Regions from separate parts of the Streptomyces durmitorensis genome, predicted to be linked through region 2. Evidence: riboswitches for the same ligand, from Rfam matches in the RefSeq annotation. Region 2 holds a riboswitch; each other region holds the start of a gene.
The links. A riboswitch is a leader RNA that binds a small molecule or an ion and turns the genes downstream of it on or off. The one in region 2 is predicted to bind cobalamin.
Positions count from the first base shown of each region.

Region 1: it holds a riboswitch for cobalamin, as region 2 does, so the genes downstream of both, metE (5-methyltetrahydropteroyltriglutamate--homocysteine S-methyltransferase) here and M4V62_RS15460 (ribonucleoside-diphosphate reductase subunit alpha) in region 2, are expected to answer to the same signal.
Region 3: it holds a riboswitch for cobalamin, as region 2 does, so the genes downstream of both, cobN (cobaltochelatase subunit CobN) here and M4V62_RS15460 (ribonucleoside-diphosphate reductase subunit alpha) in region 2, are expected to answer to the same signal.
Region 4: it holds a riboswitch for cobalamin, as region 2 does, so the genes downstream of both, M4V62_RS05210 (CoA-acylating methylmalonate-semialdehyde dehydrogenase) here and M4V62_RS15460 (ribonucleoside-diphosphate reductase subunit alpha) in region 2, are expected to answer to the same signal.

Region 1 is NZ_CP097289.1:1,097,251-1,101,547, reverse strand. Features, by position in the region: gene metE (5-methyltetrahydropteroyltriglutamate--homocysteine S-methyltransferase) at 1-1,681, opposite strand, end outside; cobalamin riboswitch at 1,842-2,059, opposite strand; gene M4V62_RS05230 (3-hydroxybutyryl-CoA dehydrogenase) at 2,253-3,122, opposite strand; gene aceB (malate synthase A) at 3,119-4,297, opposite strand, start outside.
Region 2 is NZ_CP097289.1:3,485,752-3,490,048, reverse strand. Features, by position in the region: gene M4V62_RS15460 (ribonucleoside-diphosphate reductase subunit alpha) at 1-2,081, opposite strand, end outside; cobalamin riboswitch at 2,217-2,340, opposite strand; gene mctP (monocarboxylate uptake permease MctP) at 2,469-4,118, opposite strand; gene M4V62_RS15450 (DUF3311 domain-containing protein) at 4,115-4,297, opposite strand, start outside.
Region 3 is NZ_CP097289.1:510,911-515,207, reverse strand. Features, by position in the region: gene M4V62_RS02100 (precorrin-2 C(20)-methyltransferase) at 1-214, opposite strand, end outside; gene M4V62_RS02095 (precorrin-8X methylmutase) at 211-837, opposite strand; gene cobG (precorrin-3B synthase) at 910-2,217, opposite strand; cobalamin riboswitch at 2,266-2,417, shown strand; gene cobN (cobaltochelatase subunit CobN) at 2,487-4,297, shown strand, end outside.
Region 4 is NZ_CP097289.1:1,091,539-1,095,835, forward strand. Features, by position in the region: gene M4V62_RS05205 (acyl-CoA dehydrogenase family protein) at 1-103, opposite strand, end outside; gene M4V62_RS05210 (CoA-acylating methylmalonate-semialdehyde dehydrogenase) at 109-1,608, opposite strand; cobalamin riboswitch at 1,852-2,022, opposite strand; gene M4V62_RS05215 (short-chain fatty acyl-CoA regulator family protein) at 2,086-3,504, opposite strand; gene aceA (isocitrate lyase) at 3,886-4,297, shown strand, end outside.

The sequences.
Region 1 (4,297 bases), 2.4 Mb from region 2:
GGTCGGTGAGGGAGTTGGCGTACGAGGTCCACCGCACCGTCATCGGCTCGGGCCGTGAGATGTCGCCGGCCAGGACCGGCGGGCGCACATAGCGGGTGCCGTACGACTGGACCCAGCCGTGCTGCGTGGCGAGGTAGCCGGTGAGCTGCTCGGCGAAGTACTGCACCATGTCGTTGCGTTCGGGCTCGCCGTGCACCAGGACGTCGATGCCCGCCTTCTCCTGGAAGGCGAGGACCTCGCGGATCTCGTTCTTGATGCGCTCCTCGTAGCCGGACGTGTCGAGACGGCCCGCACGCAAGTCGGCGCGTGCCGTGCGCAGTTCGGTGGTCTGGGGGAAGGAGCCGATGGTGGTCGTGGGCAGCTGCGGAAGGCCGAGCCGGGTCCGCTGGGCCGCCGCACGCTCCGGGTAGGCGTGGGCGCGGCGGGCGTCGGCGCCGGTGATCGCGGCGACGCGGGAGCGTACGGCCGGGTCGTGGGTGAGGGCCGAGCCCGAGCGGGACGCCAGGCCGGCGCGGTTGGCGGACAGTTCGGCCGTGATGGCGCCCGTGCCCTGGGCCAGGCCGCGGGCCAGCGTGGCGATCTCGGCGGTCTTCTGGTGGGCGAAGGCCAGCCAGCGGGCGATCTGCGGGTCGATGTCCCGTTCGGCGGTGGCGTCCAGCGGGACGTGAAGCAGGGAGCAGGACGCGGAGACGTCGACCCGGTCTGCGAGGCCCAGAAGCGTGCCCAGTGTGCTGAGGGACTTCTCCAGGTCGTTGATCCAGATGTTGCGGCCGTTGACGACGCCCGCGACCAGACGCTTGCCGGGCAGCCCGCCGACGGCGGCGAGATCCTCCAGCTGGCTCGCGGCAGCCTCGGTGAAGTCCAGGGCGAGGCCCTCGACCGGCGCCTTGGCGAGCACCGGAAGCGCGTCGCCGAGCCTGCCGAAGTACGAGCCGACGACGAGCTGAGGGCGGTCGGTGAGCGCACCGAGATCGCGGTAGGCGCGGGTGGCGGCGTTGAGCTCGGCCGGGGTGCGGTCCTGGACCAGGGCGGGCTCGTCGAGCTGCACCCACTCGGCGCCCGCGGCGCGCAGGTCGGCGAGGACCTCGGCGTAGACGGGCAGCAGGCGGTCCAGGAGGGTGAGCGGCTCGAAGTCGGCGGCCACGCCGGGCGCGGGCTTGGCGAGCAGCAGATAGGTGACCGGGCCGACGAGCACCGGCCGGGCCACGAGGCCGAGCGCGATGGCCTCCGTCAGCTCGGCGACCTGCTTGGCGGAGTCGGCGGTGAAGACGGTGTCGGGGCCGAGCTCCGGCACGAGGTAGTGGTAGTTGGTGTCGAACCACTTGGTCATCTCAAGGGGCGCCACGTCCTGCGTGCCGCGAGCCATCGCGAAATAGCCGTCGAGCGCGTCGGTTTCGACGGCCTCGCGGTGCCGCTGGGGGACGGCGCCGACCATGACGCTGGTGTCCAGGACGTGGTCGTAGTACGAGAAGTCGCCGGTCGGCACTTCGTGGATGCCTGCGTCGGCCAGGTGCTGCCAGGTGGACCGGCGCAGTTGCGCCGCGGTGTCCCGGAGGGCGTCTGCGGTGACGCGGCCCTTCCAGTAACCCTCGACGGCCTTCTTCAGTTCCCGGTTGGGGCCCTGGCGGGGGTAGCCGTACACGGTGGCCCGTGCTGCCGCGGCTGCGGGCTTCGCTGTCACGGAAATCTCCTTCGCGAGATGACTCCTGAGATCCCGGGACGGGACACGGACGCGAAGGGATGACGAACCGGATGGACCGAACGCGTGCCCGCGGCACGGTGCTCCACCTGATCTGACGCCGACCCGCCCACGAGGTCACCGGGATGTCCGTACGTGAGGGGTCACGTACGGGCAACGGGCAGGTCTTCGGACTCGCGGGCACACCTGCCGAGGCAGGTTCCTACTGGCCGTCGCTTCCCGGATCCGCGCTCGGATCCAGTGCGTATGACGGCGGTCGTTCCCACTCACCGCTGCGGGGCAGTCCCGGATTCCCACCGGGTTCCCTCTTACGACGCGTCTGCCTGGCGGACAGGGCGAACCAGCTGCACAGGTCAGGCTAGAGGGTGTTCGGCCTCCTGGGCAGTACTGATCACATTTCGGACCGTGAGGTGAGACACGGACCCCACCCGGATCCACACGTGCGGGGACCTGGATCAGCACATGAGGGCGCGCGGAACAGATCACCACTCTGTTCCGCGCGCCCGCTCACAGCAGCCGCGGGCCCCTCGGCCCGGCGGCGGACCCGGGCCCCTCAGCCCCGGTCGTAGGTGTGGAACCCGCGGCCGCTCTTGCGGCCGAGCAGCCCCGCCTCCACCATGCGCTGGAGCAGCGGCGGCGGGGCGTACAGGGGTTCCTTGAACTCTTCGTAGAGCGATGCCGCGATGGAGGCGACCGTGTCGAGGCCGATCAGGTCCGCCAGCTTCAGCGGCCCCATCGGGTGGGCGCAGCCCAGCTCCATGCCCGCGTCCACGTCGGCGGGCGTGGCGAAGCCGGACTCGGTCATCCGGATCGCCGAGAGGAGGTAGGGGACGAGCAGCGCGTTCACGACGAAGCCCGCTCTGTCCTGGGACCGTACGACCGTCTTGCCCAGGGTGTGCGTGGCGAAGTCCTCGACGGCGGCGACGGTCCGTGCGGCCGTGTGCAGCGAGGACACGACCTCGACCAGGGGAAGCACGGGGGCGGGGTTGAAGAAGTGCAGCCCGAGGACACGGTCGGCACGCCGGGTCGCCATCCCCAGACGCATGACCGGGATGGAGGAGGTGTTGGTGGCCAGGATCGCTTCGGGGTCCTCGACGACCTTGTCCAGGGTGGTGAAGATCTCCGTCTTGGCCGCAGTGTCCTCCACGACGGCCTCGACGACGAGCTGGCGGTCGGCCAGGTCGTCGAGGCTGCCGGTGAAGACCATGCGGGCCAGCGCGTCCTCGGCGCCGATGCGGTCCAACTTGCCGCGCTGGACGGCGCGTTCGAGCGACACGGTGACCCGCTCGGCGGCGGCGCGTGCGGCGAGGGCGTCGGCCTCGCAGACCACGGTGTCCAGGCCGGCGCGGGCACACACCTCGGCGATCCCGGCGCCCATCTGGCCCCCGCCCACCACACCGACCCGCCGGATGGCCATGGTCATGACTGTCCCTCCGGGCGGCGCACGAGGTGACGGCTGTAGGCATCCGTGGTGAAGAACGCGGGCAACTCCCGTGCCAGGGCTGTCCGTTCGAAGAGGCCACGGACTTCGTCGAGAGGGGCCCACGGGTACTCCGCGCCCAGGGCGGCGAGCTCGTCCTCCACCAGTTCGAGGACCGTCGCGCGATCCACGACCCGGTGGCGCAGCCACTGCCAGATCTGCACCCGGGCGATCTCGGCGGTGGCGGCGTCCTCCATCAGCCCGTACAGGTCGACGGCTCCCTGCCCGTGCAGCCACGCGGCGAAGTAGCGCAGGGCGACAGCGATGTTGGTGCGTACGCCCTCGGACGTCGGTGGCGCGCTGATGCGGCGCACGGAGAGCAGCCGGGCCGCCGTCACCTCGACGTCGTCGCGGGTGCGGTCGATCTGATGCGGGCGCGTGTCGAGCACCCCGTCGAACACCGCGCGGCAGACGGGCACAAGGGCGGGGTGGGCGACCCAGGAGCCGTCGAAACCGTCCTCGGCCTCGCGCTCCTTGTCGAGCCGCACCGTGGCGAGGGCCGCCTGGTGGGCGTCCGGGTCCTTGCCGGGAACGTGGGCGGCCATGCCGCCGATGGCGTGGGCGCCGCGCTTGTGGCAGGTGCGGACGAGGAGTTCGGTGTACGCGCGCATGAAGGGGGCCGTCATGGTGACCTTCGCCCGGTCGGGCAGCAGGAAGTCGGTGCGGTGGCCGAAGGTCTTGATGAGGCTGAAGAGGTAGTCCCAGCGGCCCGCGTTGAGGCCGGAGCTGTGCTCGCGGAGCTCGTAGAGGATCTCCTCCATCTGGAAGGCCGCCGTGATGGTCTCGATCAGGACGGTGGCGCGGATCGTGCCGCGGGGGATGCCGAGGAGGTCCTGGGCGAGCACGAACACGTCGTTCCACAGCCGGGCCTCGTCGCGGTTCTCCAGCTTCGGAAGGTAGAAGTACGGGCCGTGTCCGGCGTCGATCTGCCGCTGGGCGCAGTGGAAGAAGTAGAGCCCGAAGTCCACGAGCGATGCGGGCGCGGGCCGCCCGTCGATCAGCAGGTGCTCCTCGGTCAGGTGCCAGCCGCGCGGGCGGACGACGATGGTCGCGACCTGCTCGCCGAGCCGGTAACGCTTGCCCTCCGGTGTGCTGAAGTCGATCCTGCGCTCGATGGC
Region 2 (4,297 bases):
TAGAGCTCGCGCACCTCGGCGGGGATCCAGCTGAAGCCCTGCACCGAGCCGTTGGCCTCGCGCAGCGCCTCACGGGTCTGCGCGTCCCAGACGCCGAGCCGCTTGAGCTCCTGCACCAAGTAGGCGTTGACCTGGAGGAATTCACCGCTCAGCGTCTCGCGCTTGAACAGGTTGGAGACCTGCGGCTCGATGCACTCGTACACGCCCGCGATGGACGCGATCGTGGCGGTCGGCGCGATCGCCAGGAGGAGCGAGTTGCGCATGCCGGTCACGGCGATGCGTTCCCGCAGCGCGGCCCAGCGCTCCGGCCAGGCCGGCTCGACGCCGTAGTGGTCGGGGTGCAGGACACCGCGCGCGGTGCGGGTCTTCTCCCAGGCGGGGAGCGGACCGTTGCGCTCTGCCAGGTCGGCGGACGCCTCGTACGCGGCGAGCATGATCCGCTCGGCGATGCGCGTCGAGAGGGCGCGCGCCGCGGGGGAGTCGAAGGGCAGCTTCAGCTGGAAGAAGACGTCCTGAAGCCCCATGGCGCCCAGGCCCACCGGACGCCACCTGGCGTTGGAGCGTCCGGCCTGCTCGGTCGGGTAGAAGTTGATGTCGACGACGCGGTCGAGGAACGTGACGGCGGTACGGACGGTCTCGTCGAGCCGCTCCCAGTCGATGTCACCGGCGGCGGTGTCCACGAAGGCGCCGAGGTTCACCGAACCGAGGTTGCAGACGGCCGTCTCCCCGTCGTCCGTCACCTCCAGGATCTCCGTGCAGAGGTTGGAGGAGTGGACCGTGTGGCCGGGCTCCGCCGTCTGGTTGGCGGTGCGGTTGGCGGCGTCCTTGAACGTCATCCAGCCGTTGCCGGTCTGCGCGAGAGTGCGCATCATGCGGCCGTACAGGTCACGGGCCGGGATGGTCTTGCGGGCGAGCCCGTCCGCCTCGGCCTTGCGGTAGGCGGCGTCGAACTCGTCGCCCCACAGGTCGACCAGCTCGGGCACGTCGGCCGGCGAGAACAGCGACCAGTCCTGGCTCGCGGCGACCCGGCGCATGAACTCGTCCGGGATCCAGTGCGCGAGGTTGAGGTTGTGCGTGCGCCGCTGGTCCTCACCCGTGTTGTCGCGCAGCTCCAGGAACTCCTCGATGTCGGAGTGCCACGTCTCCAGGTAGACCGCGGCGGCGCCCTTGCGGCGGCCGCCCTGGTTCACGGCGGCGACGGAGGCGTCCAGGGTCTTGAGGAACGGGACGATGCCGTTGGAGTGGCCGTTCGTGCCGCGGATCAGTGAACCGCGGGCGCGGATGCGGGAGTACGAGAGGCCGATGCCGCCCGCGTGCTTGGAGAGGCGGGCGACCTGGTGGTAGCGGTCGTAGATGGAGTCCAGCTCGTCCAGCGGGGAGTCGAGGAGGTAGCAGGAGGACATCTGCGGGTGGCGGGTGCCGGAGTTGAAGAGCGTCGGCGAGGACGGCAGGTAGTCCAGGCGGCTCATCAGGCGGTACAGGGCGGCGACTTCGTCCACCGAGCGCGTACTGCCGTCCTCTGCCAGGCCGCTCGCCACGCGCAGCATGAAGTGCTGCGGGGTCTCGATGACATGCCGGGTGATCGGGTGGCGCAGGAGATAGCGGCTGTGCAGGGTGCGCAGGCCGAAGTAGCCGAAGCGGAAGTCGGCGCCGTCCTGAAGCGCCGCCTCCACGAGAGTGTCGAGGTGCTCCGCGTGGTCGGTGACGAACGCGGCGGTGCGGTCCGCGATCAGGCCCTCGCGGTGCCCCACGGCGACCGAGTCCGAGAAGGAGCGCACGCCCTGCGACGCGGCCTCGTCACGGATGCTGAGGCTGAGCAGCCTGGCCGCGAGCTGCGAGTACGTCGGGTCCTCGGAGATGAGACCGGCTGCGGCCTCGGTAGCCAGCTCCCGCAGCTCCGCCAGATCCGCTCGGGCCGAACGCCCACGCAGCGCGGCGGCGGCGACGCGGCCGGGGTCGGCGTCGGGGAGGTCGACGGTGAGTTCGGTCAGGGTACGCAGCAGCGCGGTTCCTGGGCCGTCGGCGGTCTGCTGACCGTCGGTGGTCTGCGCTGACGCAGGTTCGGCTGGCGCGATGGTCACGTGGAGCACTCCCTCGCTCGGCTCAGAGCCTTGGGGAGGGGAAGGTGACGCACGGGCGCGCCCAGGGCAGGGCTGTGCTCCGCGTCCACCAGCCCATTCCACGAGGCCCGGACGTCGTTGGCACCCGGACCGGTCGGAACGGGTGCGCTGTCGACAGGTCTTCGGACTCGTGGGCACGACAAATGCGTACTCATACACCGTTGCGGGACAGTTCCGGACTTGCACCGGATTCCCCTGCGGCGACAGCGAGCACGAGCATACATCTTGTGCTGGCTCTGAGAAGCAGCCCCACATCTTGTGTCGGCACTGCGTACCACACACACAAGTGCGGGCCGCCGGATTCCTCCGGCGGCCCGCCTGGCGTGCTGATCGGTGTGGGGGAGAGGCTCAGTGCCCGGCAGGCGCCCCGGCCGTGGCCGGCGGCAGCTCCTCAACGACACCCGGGTCGCCCGCGTCCGCGGTGTAGTCCCCGGGAGAGGTCTCGTCGATGCCGTCAGGGGCCTTCATGGCGCGCAGGACGAAGGTCATGACCACGGTGACCACCACGTTCAGGACGAACGCCGTGAGGCCGATGTAGCCGATCTCGCCGATGCCGGGAATCTCGTCGGACGAGCCGCCGAAGTGCTTCTGCGTCGGCGAGGCGACGCCGTACGCGGCGACCGTGCCGTAGACCATGCCGACCGCCCAGCCCGCGAGCAGCGCCCAGCGGTGGAACCACCGTGTGAACAGGCCGCCGACCAGCGCGGGCATGGTCTGCAGGATCCAGATGCCGCCCAGGAGCTGGAAGTTGATCGCGACCGTCTTGTCCATGGTGAGGACGAAGGCGAGCGCGCCGACCTTCACCAGGAGCGAGACCAGCTTGGAGACCTTGGTCTCCTGCGCGGGTGTCGCGTCCGGCTTGATGAAGTCCTTGTAGATGTTCCTGGTGAAGAGATTCGCGGCCGCGATGGACATGATGGCGGCCGGCACGAGCGCGCCGATGCCGATCGCCGCGAACGCGACGCCGGTGAACCAGTCGGGGAACATCGTCTCGAACAGCTGCGGGATCGCCAGCTGCCCGTTCTCGACCTTGACCCCGGCCGCGATCGCCATGAAGCCGAGCAGCGCGAGCAGGCCCAGCATCAGCGAGTAGAGCGGCAGGATCGTGGTGTTGCGGCGGATCACGTTGCGGCTCTTGGAGGAGAGCGTCGCCGTGATCGAGTGCGGGTACATGAACAGCGCGAGCGCGGAGCCGAGCGCGAGCGTGGCGTAGGTCCACTGACCCGCGTGGCCCGGCGCGAGACCCGCGACGGGCTTGCCCGCCGCCTCGTTCGCCGACGAGAACTTGTCGTTCGCCGCCTGGAAGATCTCGTCGAAGCCGCCGAGCTTGATCGGGATGTAGATGATCGCGACGGCGATGACGAGGTAGATCAGGCCGTCCTTCACGAACGCGATCAGCGCGGGGGCGCGCAGACCCGACGAGTACGTGTACGCGGCGAGCACCGCGAACGCGATCAGGAGCGGCAGGTCCTTGATGAACCAGTTCGTGTCCGGACCGCCGCCGACGCCCATGACGTCGAGGACGGCCTGGATGCCGACCAGTTGGAGCGCGATGTACGGCATCGTGGCGAGGATGCCGGTGACCGCGACGGCAAGGGAGAGCCCCTTGGAGCCGAAGCGCCCGCGCACGAAGTCCGAGGTGGTCACGTATCCGTGCTTGTGCGACACCGACCACAGGCGCGGCAGGAAGGTGAAGATCAGCGGGTAGACGAGGATCGTGTACGGCACCGCGAAGAAGCCGGCCGCGCCCGCCGCGTAGATCGCCGCCGGGACGGCCACGAAGGTGTACGCGGTGTAGAGGTCGCCGCCGAGCAGGAACCACGTGACCCAGGTGCCGAACGAGCGGCCTCCCAGGCCCCATTCGTCCAGGCTCTCGGTCTCGGCCTTGCGCCAGCGCGCGGCCAGGAAGCCCATCGCCGTGACGGCGGCGAAGAAGAAGATGAAGACGGCGAGGGCGATGCCGTTGACGCCGCCCGTGTCCGCTGCGAGCTCGTTCATCGGGTCGCACCCCCCTGGGCCTGCTCGGCCTTGCGGGCGCGCTGGTCACGCTGCCACAGTTTGTACGCGATCATGGTGAGAGCGGTGGATATGAGCACCCACAGCATCTGGTACCAGTAGAAGAACGGGATGCCGATGAAGGTCGGTTCGACCTTCGCGTAGGAGCTCACCCAGAGCAT
Region 3 (4,297 bases), 3.0 Mb from region 2:
TGAGGGGGTAGACCAGCGCTTCCTCGATGTGGTCGGCCCGCAGGTGCTCGGCCGCGATGGACCGCGCGATGGACCGTCCGTGCCGGGCGCTGTGATAGGCGACGACATCGGCCTCCGCGATGACTTCGACCGCCCGCAGGGTCATGAGGGAAGGATCGCCGGGGCCGAGCCCGACGCCGTACAGCCGGCCTGTGTTCTGCTCGCTCACGCTCATTCTTCCTCGCTGGCGATCGCGTTGAGTGCGGCCGCCGCGATGGCGCTTCCGCCCCGTCGGCCCCGCACGATCATGTGGTCCAGGCCGGACGGGTGCGCGGCCAGGGCGTCCTTGGACTCCATCGCGCCGACGAAGCCGACGGGCACACCGATGACGGCGGCGGGGCGCGGCGCGCCCTCCTCGATCATTTCGAGCAGGCGGAACAGGGCGGTGGGCGCGTTGCCGACGGCTATGACCGAGCCTTCCATCCGGTCGCGCCACAGCTCCAGGGCGGCGGCGCTGCGCGTGGTGCCGAGCTTGGCCGCCAGATCGGGCACCGCCGGGTCGGACAGGGTGCACACCACGTCGTTGTCGGCGGGCAGCCGCTTGCGGGTGACGCCGCTTGCGACCATCGCCACGTCGCACAGGATGGGGGCGCCCGCACGCAGGGCCTCGCGGGCCCTGGCCACCACGTCCGGGGTGAAAGCGAGGTCGCGTACGAGGTCGACCATGCCGCAGGCGTGGATCATGCGGACCGCGACCTGGCTCACGTCGGCGGGCAGGCCCGACAGATCCGCCTCCGCGCGGATCGTGGCGAAGGACTGGCGGTAGATCGCCGGTCCGTCCTTCTCGTACTGGTGCACAGTGCGTTCGCTCTCTTGATAGGGCAGGGAACAGTCGGGTGTTGCGGGGTTGATCATGTGTTCATGTGTGGTTCAGCCGCGGGCCGCGGCCACGGCGGCGGCGAGCGCGCCCGGGCTGCCGGGGACGGTCGCCGGCGTGTCCCGTTTCTCGCCGCGTACGCGGGAGATCTGATGTCCGTCGGGAGTGGCGACGACGTCGATCCACTCCCCGTGCGGATGTCCGCACCGGCGTTCGCACCCGGACCAGTACACGGGCAGCGCCCCTCCGGGACCCGACGCGGCTTTCGCCGTGGCGCGTACGTCGTCCAGAGCTTTGGCGCAGCCGGGCCTGCCGATGCAGGCCCCCACTCCGGTCCAGGGCGAGTCGGGTCCGGTGATGAGACCGGCGGCCCCCAGTTCCTCCAGGAGTTGCGCGGCCGCTGTCCGCTCGACTCCGGGCAGGATGACTCCGCGCCAGGGGGTCAGCCGCAGCTCGCCGCTGCCATGGTGGCGGGCGGTGTCCGCCAGCGTCTGCCACTGGGGCGCGCTGACGCTTCCCAGGGGCAGGCCGAGGGAGAGTGCGGCCGTGCGGTGCGGGCCGGACACGACGCCGAGGGCGGGTCCGCCCGGATCCTGGGGGAGGGGCGCGGTGGTGCGAGTGACTTGGAGTCCGGCCTGGCGCAGGCGGTGCAGGACCGCGTCGAGGAGGGGGCCGATGCCGCCGGGCAGATCGGTGACCCGCCACGCACCGGCGTCGGGCGCCTGCTCCAGGAACGTCTCGGCCGCGATGAGCGCGGCCCGCGGTGCCTGCGCCGCCGTCATGAGGACGGCGTCGTGCGACGGTCCGATCCGCAGCAGCGCCTCGTCCGCGTCCCGCGCCGTCAGGGTCACGTCCCCGCCGAGCGCCCCCACGTCGCCGCGGCCGTCGTCCAGGGCGAACAGGAACCGGCCGGACAGAGCGGCGGCCCGGTCACTGGCGCACACCAGCTCGTCCAGGGCGGAGAGCCACGGGCGGATGTCCGCCTCGCCCCGGCCGTCGAGTCCCGCGAGCGGGGAGGCCACCACATTACGCACCCGCTCATGGCGTTCGGAGGGCAAAAGCCCCGATTCGCCCAGCAGGTAAGCCAGTTCACCGCCGCAGTGCGCGGGCAGCCCGCGCACCTGCACATTGCCGCGCGATGTGAGATGCAACTCCCCATCTCCCAGCCGCTCCGCCGCGTCCCGCAGCACATCGGCCTGCCCCGCGCTGAGTACGCCGCCAGGGATGCGGACGCGGGCCAGCGCCCCGTCGTCCGCCCGGTGCAGGCGCAGCGTCCCGGGGCAGGCGTCACCGCGGCCGCGGGCAGACTCGTCTCCCGAGAGCGGGGGCGAGGGGACCGATGGGGGCATGGCGGCGAGCATACCGACCCATCGCAGCAGGTCCGCCTGCCCCCCGGTAGTTGATCGGCCCTTAGTATTCCTAGCGACGGGTCAGCCGGCCCGTCGTCGCCACAGACGGCGACAAGGGGAGGAAGCCCGGTGCGATTCCGGCGCGGTCCCGCCACTGTGAGCCCGGTGCGCATGCCGGGTGAGTCAGGAACTCCCTTCCCCGAGCTCTCGTCCGCTCGAGCAGGGGAGACGCCATCGACACCACCCGGGGCGTGGACACCCCGAGGAAGGCCCGACGCCGCATGATCCTGCTCCTGTCGACGTCCGACACCGACCTGCTCAGCGCCCGCGCCGCCGCCGGCCCGGTCGACTACCGCTTCGCGAACCCCTCCCGGCTCCCGCTCGAGGACCTTCCGCAGCTCCTGGACGGCGCCGACCTGGTCGTCGTACGCCTCCTCGGCGGCGTACGCGCCTGGCAGGAGGGCCTCGACCAAGTCGTGGCGACCGGACGCCCCGTGGTCGTCCTCACCGGCGAACAGGCCCCCGACGCCCAGCTGATGGCCGCATCGACCGTGCCCATCGGCATCGCCGCCGAAGCCCACGCCTACCTGGCCCACGGCGGCCCCGACAACCTGGAGCAGCTGGCCAGGTTCCTCTCCGACACCGTCCTGCTCACCGGCCACGGCTTCGAGCCGCCCGCCCCCGCGCCCTCGTGGGGCCCGCTGGAGCGCACCGCCCGTCAGGTCGAGGGACCGACCGTCGCGGTGCTCTACTACCGCGCCCACCACATGAGCGGCAACACCGCCTTCATCGAGAGCCTGTGCCGCGCGGTCGAGGACGCCGGAGCGCGCCCGCTGCCGCTGTACGTCGCCTCGCTGCGTACTCCCGAGCCCGAACTCATCGATGAACTGCGCGCCGCCGACGCGATCGTGACCACGGTCCTCGCCGCGGGCGGCACGCGCCCCGCCGAGGCGTCGGCGGGCGGCGACGACGAGTCCTGGGACGCAGGCGCACTCAGCGGACTCGACGTACCCATCCTCCAGGCGCTGTGCCTCACCAGCTCACGCACCGACTGGGAGGGCAACGACGAGGGCGTGTCGCCGCTGGACGCCGCAAGCCAGATCGCGGTCCCCGAGTTCGACGGCCGTCTGATCACGGTGCCGTTCTCCTTCAAGGAGATCGACGAGGACGGTCTGCCCGCGTACGTCGCCGACGCCGAGCGCGCGGCCCGCGTGGCCGGCATCGCCGTGCGGCACGCACGGCTTCGCCACATCCCGGCCGCCGACAAGCGCATCGCGCTCGTCCTTTCCGCCTACCCGACCAAGCACTCGCGGATCGGCAACGCGGTCGGCCTCGACACCCCCGCCAGCGCCGTCGCCCTGCTGCGCCGACTGCGCGAAGAGGGCTACGACTTCGGTACGGAGGAGGTCCCGGGCCTTGCCTCCGGCGACGGCGACGAGCTGATCTACGCCCTCATCGAGGCGGGCGGCCACGACCAGGAATGGCTCACCGAGGAGCAGCTGGCCCGCAACCCCGTCCGCATCCCCGCGGCCGACTACCGCCGCTGGTACGCCACGCTCCCCGCCGAGCTGCGCGAGTCCGTGGAGCAGCACTGGGGCCCGGCCCCCGGCGAGATGTTCGTGGACCGGTCGAGCAACCCGGAGGGCGACATCGTCCTCGCGGCCCTGCGCCGCGGCAATCTGCTCATCCTCATCCAGCCGCCGCGCGGTTTCGGCGAGAACCCGATCGCGATCTACCACGATCCCGATCTGCCGCCCTCGCACCACTACTTGGCCGCCTACCGCTGGATCGCCGCGTCCGCCGCCGACAACGGCTTCGGCGCCGACGCGATGATCCACCTGGGCAAGCACGGCAACCTGGAGTGGCTGCCCGGCAAGAACGCGGGCCTTTCCGCCGCCTGCGGCCCCGACGCGGCCCTGGGCGATCTGCCCCTGATCTACCCGTTCCTGGTCAACGACCCGGGGGAGGGGACGCAGGCCAAGCGGCGCGTCCACGCCACCCTCGTGGACCATCTCGTACCGCCGATGGCCCGCGCCGACAGCTACGGCGACATCGCCCGCCTCGAGCAACTCCTGGACGAGCACGCCCAGAT
Region 4 (4,297 bases), 2.4 Mb from region 2:
CCTGGTCCCACTGCACGGCGCGGGGGGCCAGATGGTCCTCCGCGAAGTCGAGCGTGGTCTCGACGAGGGCCTGTTGGTCCTGGCTGAGCGAGGTGGTGGTCATGGCGCTCATCCCATGGTGGGCAGGGTGAAGCTCGCGCCTTCCCTGGCCCCCGAGGGCCAGCGCGAGGTGACGGTCTTGGTGCGGGTGTAGAAGCGGATGGCGTCCGGGCCGTGCTGGTTGAGGTCGCCGAAGCCGGAGCGCTTCCAGCCGCCGAAGGTGTGGTAGGCCACGGGGACCGGGATGGGGACGTTGACGCCGACCATTCCGGTGTCGACCCGGCGGGTGAAGTCGCGGGCGGTGTCGCCGTCCCTGGTGAAGATCGCGACCCCGTTTCCGTACGGGTGCTCGCTGGGCAGGCGCAGGGCCTGCTCGTAGTCGGCGGCCCGTACGACGCACAGGACGGGGCCGAAGATCTCCTCGCGGTAGATCCGCATCCGCGGGCTGACCCGGTCGAAGAGCGAGGCTCCGGCGAAGAAGCCGTTCTCGTGGTCCGCCAGGGTGAATTGCCGCCCGTCGACGACGAGTTCGGCTCCTTCGTTGACGCCGATGTCCACGTAGCGACGGACCCGGTCGCGTGCGTCCCTGCTCACCAGCGGGCCGAAGTCGGCTTCCGGATCGTCGCTGCGGCCGATGCGCAGCGTGCCGATGCGTTCCTTGAGTGCGGCGACCAGCCGGTCGGCGGTCTCCTCGCCGACGGGCACGGCCACCGAGATGGCCATGCAGCGCTCGCCCGCCGAGCCGTATCCGGCGCCGATGAGCGCGTCGACGGCCTGGTCGAGGTCGGCGTCCGGCATGACGATCATGTGGTTCTTGGCGCCGCCGAAGCACTGGGCACGCTTGCCGTGCGCGGCCGCGGTGGCGTAGATGTGCGCAGCGATCGGCGTGGAGCCGACGAAGCCGAGCGCGCCGACCCGGGGGTCCTCCAGGAGCGTGTCGACCGCCTCCTTGCCACCGTTGACGACGTTCAGGACGCCGGGCGGCAGACCGGCCTCCAGTAACAGTTCGGCGAGGCGCAGGGGCACGGACGGGTCGCGCTCGGACGGCTTCAGGATGAAGGCGTTGCCGCAGGCGAGCGCGGGCGCGGCCTTCCACAGCGGGATCATCGCGGGGAAGTTGAACGGGGTGATCCCGGCGACCACACCGATCGGGGAGCGCAGCGAGTGCACGTCGATCCCGGTGCCCGCGTTGTCGGTGAACTCGCCCTTGAGCAGATGAGGGATTCCCGCGGCGAACTCCACGACTTCCAGGCCGCGTTGGAGGTCGCCGTGCGCGTCGGCCACGGTCTTGCCGTGCTCGGCGGACAGCATCCGTGCCAGGGAGTCGCGTTCCGCTTCGACGAGCTGGAGGAAGCGCAGCAGGACACGGGCGCGACGCTGTGGGTTCCAACTGCCCCACTCCCGCTGGGCGGTGACCGCGTCGGCGATCGCCGTCTCGGTGTCGGCCCGCCCCGCGAGCGGTACGCGGGCCTGGACGGTGCCGGTGTTGGGGTCGTACACGTCGCCGAAGAGGCCCGACGTGCCGGCGGTGTGCTTGCCGCCGATGAAATGGGTGAGTTCACGGACCATGGGTGCCTGCTCTCGTCAGGTGAGATCCGGGGACGGCACGGCGAGCCGCCGGCGGGGCGCACGGGTGTGTGCGCTGCCGGTGCGAGCCGTGGGACAGCGGACGTCGGGACCGTCAGGCGTGGATCGGGACCGCCTGGGGTCGCGAAGTCCTATGAGCGCGTGCTGAGTTGCGTGCGCTCCGCCGGATCACCAGGGTCGTGGGTACGGACCGGTGCCATGCGTGTCTGCTCCATCCTCGTGGACAACACGGAACATTCCGCGGCCGGTATCCTGACTCCCGGATCTGCGCGCGCCGCCCGCCTTCCCGGCAGACCTCGCCAGTGGCGTGTGGATGACAGCACACTCCCCGGTCACAGTGGCGGGACCGTGCCGGATTCACACCGACTTCCCTGCACCGCGGACCTTGTGCCACGAACATATAGTTGGACGTCCTAGTAAGTCCACCCCCCTCGGCCCGCCCCTCAGTCGGCCCGCCCCTCAGTCGGCGCGCGCCTCCTCCCCGGCCACGGGGTAGGGCACGAAGGTGCTGCTGTTCTCGTCGATCGCGAGGCGCCGGTCCAGCGGGGGAACCGCCCGCTGGGGGCAGTCGGTGCGTTCGCACAGGCGGCAGCCCATGCCGATGGGCACGGCGGACGAGGCGCTGTCGAGGTCGAGGCCGTCCGAGTAGACGAGCCGTGCGGCGTGGCGGATCTCGCAGCCGAGGCCGATGGCGAACGTCTTGCCGGGCTCGCCCCAGCCGCCGCGGTGCCGGGTGACCGCACGGGCGGTCCACAGGAAACGCTGGCCGTCCGGCATGGACGCGACCTGGACATGGATGCGGCCGGGCGCGGCGAACGCCTCGTACACGTTCCACAGCGGGCAGGTGCCGCCCGCGCGGGAGAAGTGGAACGCGGTGGCGGACTGCCGCTTCGACATGTTGCCCGCCCGGTCGACCCGGACGAAGGAGAAGGGCACGCCGCGCAGCCGGGAGCGCTGCAGGGTGCTGAGCCGGTGGCAGATCGTCTCGTAGCCCAGGCCGAAATGGTCGGTGAGCCGCTCGATGTCGTAGCGGAACTCCTCCGCGGCCGCGTGGAAGCGGCGGTAGGGCAGGATCAGCGCGGCCGCGAAGTAGTTGGCGATCCCGATGCGGGCCAGCGGCCAGGCCGCGGCCTCCTGACCGAAGTCCTCCGACGCGAGGGCGGAGACCTCGTCCGCGTACTCCAGGAGCGCGAGCTGGGTGGCCATCCGGAACGCCTGCTGGCCGGGGCGCAGCCGGTTGGAGAGGTGCAGGACCCGGGCCGTCGGGTCGTAGTGGTGCAGGAGTCGGTCGGCGTCCGCGGCCAGGCGCACCCCGTGGCGCTCGGCGAGGCGCGCGGACAGGGCGCGTACGACCTCACCGGGACGTACACCGATCTCGGCTGCGAACTGTTCGGCGGCGAGATCGATGTCGTGCAGGTAGTTCTGGCGCCGGTAGAAGAACTCGCGGATCTCCTCGTGCGCGGAACGGGGCTGCGCCACCGCTGCCGGACCGCGCCCCTCCGCGGCCTCGGAGAGCTGTTCGGTGAGGTGCTGGTTCCGGCGGCCGAGGTCCACCAGGACCGTCGCCACTGCGGGCATGCGCGATGCCAGGTCCGAGAGGTCGGAGGCGGACACCCGGCCCGCCGAGACCTCGCCGGTCAGGGCGTCCCGCAGGTCGGCCACCAGACGGCTGGTGTCGCGCGCGGAGAAGAAGCCCGGGTCGACGCCGAACGCCTCCGTGAGCCGCAGCAGCACGGGCACGGTCAGCGGCCGGGAGTCGTGTTCCATCTGGTTCAGATAGCTCGGCGAGATGGCCAGGGCACGGGCCAGGTCGGCCTGGCTCATGCGGCGCTCCTCCCGCAGCCGTCGCAGCCGCGTTCCCGCGTACGTCTTGCTCACCCGTGGCTCCTGCCCGTCCGGTCACGATCGTCGGCACTGCCCGTGATGGTAGCCACGCGGACGAGAACTGCGGGCTTAACAAGATTGGCAAAACGGCGAAGGAAGATGCGCAGAACTTGGCATCTTTCCCCGCTTGTTGGCACTGAGTGCCGATGCCAGAGTCGTACCGCGGCCCGCCGGACTCCGTCGGGCGGATCGGAAACGGGGCACGACTCAATGCCCTGACGTCGGTGATCCCGACCCTTCCGCCCGGCTCGGCGGCATTGCTCGGATCGCTCACCACGGAGCTGGCGGGCCGCACTCTCAATACGTCCGGCACTCTGTGCCATTGATTCGCACAGTTCACGATTTCCTTAGTTCACGAGTTCCCAGGAGACGGTCATGGCACAGGCAGGGACGACGACGGCAACGGCCCAGGAGCTTGCTCAGCGGTGGGCTACCGACGCCCGCTGGAACGGGATCGAGCGCACCTACACCGCCGACGACGTGGTCAGGCTCTCCGGCAGCGTCCGCGAGGAGCACACCCTCGCCCGGCGCGGCGCCGAGCGGCTGTGGCGGCAGCTGCACGAGCAGGACTACATCCACGCGCTCGGCGCCCTGACCGGCGGCCAGGCGGTCCAGCAGGTCAAGGCCGGCCTTCAGGCGATCTACCTGTCCGGCTGGCAGGTGGCCGCCGACGCCAACCAGGCCGGGCACACCTACCCCGACCAGTCGCTCTACCCGGCCAACTCGGTGCCGCAGGTGATCCGTCGGATCAACAACGCGCTGCTGCGCGCCGACCAGATCGCCACCG